DNA from 2 places in the Psychromonas sp. L1A2 genome. Region 1 is predicted to be linked to the other one. Evidence: predicted binding sites of a transcription regulator. Region 1 holds the regulator's gene; the other holds the start of a gene.
What was found. The regulator ArgR, encoded in region 1, controls arginine synthesis, uptake and breakdown. The targets are predictions, from matches to a motif close to ANTGAATANNTATTCANT.
Positions count from the first base shown of each region.

Region 2: the regulator ArgR is predicted to act here: its motif matches at 1,250-1,267, upstream of GQR59_RS14075 (OadG family transporter subunit).

Region 1 is NZ_WUAG01000001.1:370,098-372,571, forward strand. It holds gene GQR59_RS01525 (transglycosylase SLT domain-containing protein) at 1-332, shown strand, start outside; gene GQR59_RS01530 (type IV pilin protein) at 453-881, opposite strand; gene argR (transcriptional regulator ArgR) at 1,186-1,638, opposite strand; gene GQR59_RS01540 (transporter substrate-binding domain-containing protein) at 1,836-2,474, shown strand, end outside.
Region 2 is NZ_WUAG01000002.1:840,442-842,915, reverse strand. It holds gene csrA (carbon storage regulator CsrA) at 1-156, shown strand, start outside; tRNA gene GQR59_RS14095 (tRNA-Ser) at 330-422, shown strand; tRNA gene GQR59_RS14090 (tRNA-Arg) at 441-517, shown strand; tRNA gene GQR59_RS14085 (tRNA-Arg) at 581-657, shown strand; tRNA gene GQR59_RS14080 (tRNA-Arg) at 737-813, shown strand; gene GQR59_RS14075 (OadG family transporter subunit) at 1,323-1,580, shown strand; gene oadA (sodium-extruding oxaloacetate decarboxylase subunit alpha) at 1,613-2,474, shown strand, end outside.

The DNA.
Region 1 (2,474 bases):
CGTACAAAGATATTTCTCAACTTGACCAAGGTGAAATTAATGTTCAGTTAGGCGCTGGTTACTTTAATGAATTATTAGAGCGTTACGATGGTAATCGTGTTCTAGCAACGGCTGCTTATAATGCAGGGCCTCATCGAGTAGACAGATGGGTTAGTGCTGAGAAGAAGAAAGGTAATAAAGGTATCGAAATTGATAGTTGGGTAGACACTATTCCTTTTTATGAAACACGTGCTTATGTACAAAATGTATTAGCTTACAATGTTATTTATCAGCATGTTTTAGGTAAACCTTTGCAGTTTCTTAAAAATGAAGAGCTTTTAGGCGATTATTAAGCCTTTAAGCTATTTAATAAACAATGATTAGCTCTGCTGACGATATCTATCGGTATGCTAGTCAATGATCGACAAGCTTTTTGTTGTACATTGTAGATAGCTTTGTTTTACAAAGACTAACTATTGATGCCAACAAAAAGCATTGTCTTGACTACCATCACTGGTTTTAACATTATTCTGATCAATAAATAGTGCCTTACATGCGGCTTTATCATTATTTTGAGAACTACTTATTTTAGCGACTGCCTTCATAACATAGGTGTGTGCGGCCGCTGAAACAATACTAAATGTGTAATATTCGCTATTTAACGGTAAGCCTGCTGAGGCTGGATTACTAATGTAAATTGGCTGCAGAATACGGTAGCTACTTTGCTCCATTTGAGCCTTTATTAATTCAGTTTGTGCATCTCCTCGTCGTGTTGTTATCACAAAGCTTTGGTAAGAAGGGTAAGCAATACCGGCTAATATTCCGATAACCACAAGACAAACAAGTAATTCAATTAAAGTAAAACCGCGAAGTTTATTCTCTCTAAAGTCTAGTTTATTCATATCAGCCTCATCTATTTAACTTTATATTCAATTTAACTCATTAAATATGTAATCAAATATTGGTGAAATGGTCGCTTGCTTTAACCTGTTCGATTAATTAGTTATTTAATGAGAGCGTTATTAAGTATAGAAAAGCATTTCTAAATTTCATTATTTCTAATTAAATGATATTGCTTATGTGTATGAAGGATCTATAGCCATTAGTAATGTATTACATTAAGTTCATCAGTAAGAGAGCATTATCATTCGCTCTCATATCACTGATATATTGGATTAATTTGGAAGGGACGGAGCTTGAAGGAGGTTAATCAAATAGTTTATGCACAACTGCTAGTGTTGCTTCAATTTCTTGAGTATTACTGGGTGCAATATAAATAGTATCATCTCCCGCGATTGTACCTAAAATTCCTTCTGCTTTACCCATCGAGTCTAATAAGCGGGCTATCAATTGCGCAGCTCCAGGGCTAGTACGTATAACGATTAAACTGTCATTTCTATCTATATCTACCACTAAGTTTTTAAGCGGACTGGTGGTTGCTGGGATACCTAACTCGGCAGGTAAACAATAAACCATTTCACCTGTGGCATTTCGTGTTCTAACTGCGCCTGTTTTACTTAACATACGTGACACTTTAGATTGGTTGATATGCGTAAATCCAGCTTCTATTAAAGCATCGACAATCTCACTTTGTGAGCTCAAATGCTCTTCTTTAAGAAGGCATTTAAAAAAGTCCATTAGTTCAGAAGTCTGTCGCATTGGTGATCCCATAGATAAATTATTATAAAGCTCGTATCTTAATCTAAATCATCGTTGCGTTAATAGATTAAATGTCACTTTTTTTGCATATTTATTCGTTTTTTTCTAAATAAGTGTATTTGTATAAGCATCGCTACTTTCTTTAATGCAGTTCTGGTAAAATTTGAACGAAATTAATATTATCAGGATGATTCATTATGATTTCTTTTTCTCGTCAACTCGCACTTATCTGCCTCTTATTGTCAACTTCATTGAGTGCAAACACTTCAAAACAACTGCAAGTTAAGTTTGCGACTGATGCTAATTATTTCCCTTTTGAATACTTGTCTGACGATAAAGAAATTCAAGGCTTTGATATTGATATTGCTAAAGCGATCTGTGAGCAAGCCAATTTAAAATGTAGCTTTGAACATCATCGTTTTGATGGTTTGTTACTTACCTTACCTTTTGGCCGTTATGATGCAGTCATTGCAGCATTAGATATCACCAGTGAGCGATTAGAGAAAGTCGACTTCAGTGATAGCTACTATAAAGTACCGCCAGTTTTTATCAGTAAAGAGCAACTACAAGGAGAGTTTTCATTAGAAGGTAAATTTATTGGCGTTCAGGCAAATACATCTAATCAAAGTTATCTTATTCAATTTGCAAAAGAAAATAGTTATATCGTGCCTTACTATTCATCCCAAGCGGCTTTAAAGGATTTGAAACTGCAAAGAATTGATGCTGTGTTTGCTGATTTTGCTGTTGTAAATGACTTTTTAAGTAAACAGGAACAAGATAATGAACTGGTGATTAGTAGAACTGAAGCTGTGTTTGTTGAGCAGTTTTCTAAAGGC
Region 2 (2,474 bases), on a different contig from region 1:
GGCGAAACTCTTATGATTGGCGACAACGTAACAGTGACTGTATTAGGCGTTAAAGGTAATCAAGTACGTGTAGGCGTTAATGCTCCAAAAGATGTCTCTGTGCATCGTGAAGAGATTTATATGCGCATTCAAGCTGAAAAGAATGCTGCTAGTTAATTCTAGTTATTCTTAAAGAAAGAGCCTAACGGCTCTTTTTTTATGTCTGAAATTTACCCAATGTAGATGAAAAATGAACAGGTTGTTCGAATAGCGAGCAAACGGAAAGTTTTCTACTAAAAAGTGTTTGACTTGTTTTCAGAAGACAGTAATATGTGCGCCAACAAGACGACGGTGGGGTGGCCGAGTGGCCGAAGGCGCTCCCCTGCTAAGGGAGTAACGGGTTTATAGCCTGTTCGAGGGTTCGAATCCCTCCTCCACCGCCATTCTTGTAGATTCTTAAAGCGGGTGTAGCTCAGCTGGATAGAGTACCTGGCTACGAACCAGGCGGTCAGGGGTTCGAATCCCTTCACCCGCACCATCTTTCTATTTGCACGAAAAGACGGTGAGCTTAAGAATTGAATAAAAACAAAAGAATATCGCGGCGGGTGTAGCTCAGCTGGATAGAGTACCTGGCTACGAACCAGGCGGTCAGGGGTTCGAATCCCTTCACCCGCACCATTCTTTATAAAGCTTACTTTGGTAAGTTTTTTTGTTTTTAGAGCTTATTAATATTATTCCCAATAATTTTAAGCACCATGCGGGTGTAGCTCAGCTGGATAGAGTACCTGGCTACGAACCAGGCGGTCAGGGGTTCGAATCCCTTCACCCGCACCATTTCTTTATTTTCTATTTTATCTTCTCTTCTATCTTTTATTGTTAGTAATTCCTCCATTTTTAAATTTTAATTCATTAATTTAGAATAAATATTCATTTTTTGTTTTATTTTTCGTTTAATTAAATCTTTCTTCTGCATAAATAATCAAAGCTAACGCCCTTGCTATACCTGCATAGAGTGGTCTTTACCATTGTTTTATCCACTGCCTTAATGTTAAATACAAACTCTGCAAACTAGGTCAACTTCCATTTCTTTCATTTTATAGCCCAAACCAGTACAATAGGCATCTGCGAAACATTATTCTACTAATAACGATATATATTAAAGGGTTATTGATCAAAGTAGATTGATGGTTGATGTTTATTATTTACATGGTTTTAATCGTGATAGGTATTCAAAGCTCGCAACTTTGCAACTTGTTAAATATATATTGAATTTGAATAAATATTCATTTTTATGTGTCAATAACAGGTTGTCATGAGCATTTAGAAAAGGAAAGGATACATTTATGGATATTTCAGGGTCTTTAGTTACCGCGTTAACGTTACTGGGTCTCGGCATGGCATTTGTTTATATGTTTTTAGGGTTACTCTTTATTTGTATCAACCTAATGGCAAAATATATTCCTGCGGATAAACCCGTTATTACCCCTCAACGCAAAACCGCTGCAGCATCTAAAGCAGCTGGTCAAGCACAAGCAAGCCCTCAAGTTATTGCCGCTATCACAAGCGCAGTGCAACAATACCGTAAAGCACAAACAGTATGATGGATAAAGAATTAATAAAGGAGCAAGTGAATATGTCTAAGCCTCTCGCAATCACCGAAGTTGTTTTACGTGATGCACACCAATCATTATTTGCAACGCGCATGCGTATTGACGATATGTTACCCATCGCAGAGAAATTAGATAAAGTAGGCTACTGGTCTTTAGAGACTTGGGGCGGCGCTACTTTTGATTCATGTATTCGTTATTTAGGTGAAGATCCTTGGGATCGTATTCGCGCTTTAAAAGCGGCGATGCCAAACACACCACAACAAATGCTGTTAAGAGCACAAAACCTATTAGGTTACCGTCATTATGCTGATGATGTTGTTCAAAAGTTTATTGAGCGTGCACATACTAATGGCGTTGATGTATTCCGTATTTTTGATGCAATGAATGATGTGCGTAACTTTGAAACCGCAATCAAGTCTGCTATCGACGTGGGTGCGCATGCACAAGGTACTATCTCTTATACGACTAGCCCTGTTCATACGATTGACGGTTGGGTTGATATGGCAAAACGCATGGAAGACATGGGTTCGCACTCAATTTGTATTAAAGATATGGCTGGTTTATTAAAACCTTATGTTGCAGAAGAATTAGTCACTAAAATTAAAGCGTGTACTAATATCCCATTAGCTTTGCATTGTCATGCGACAACGGGTTTAAGTGTTGCTACTCAGCAAAAAGCCATTGATGCGGGTGTTGATATTATTGATACTGCTATTTCATCAATGAGTATGACTTACGGCCATTCACCAACGGAAACATTGGTTTCTATTGTTGAAGGTACGCCGCGTGATACTGGATTAGATTTACATAAGCTTGAAGAAATCTCTTCTTACTTCCGTGAAGTGCGTAAAAAATACGTGAAATTTGAAGGTGAATTGAAAGGCG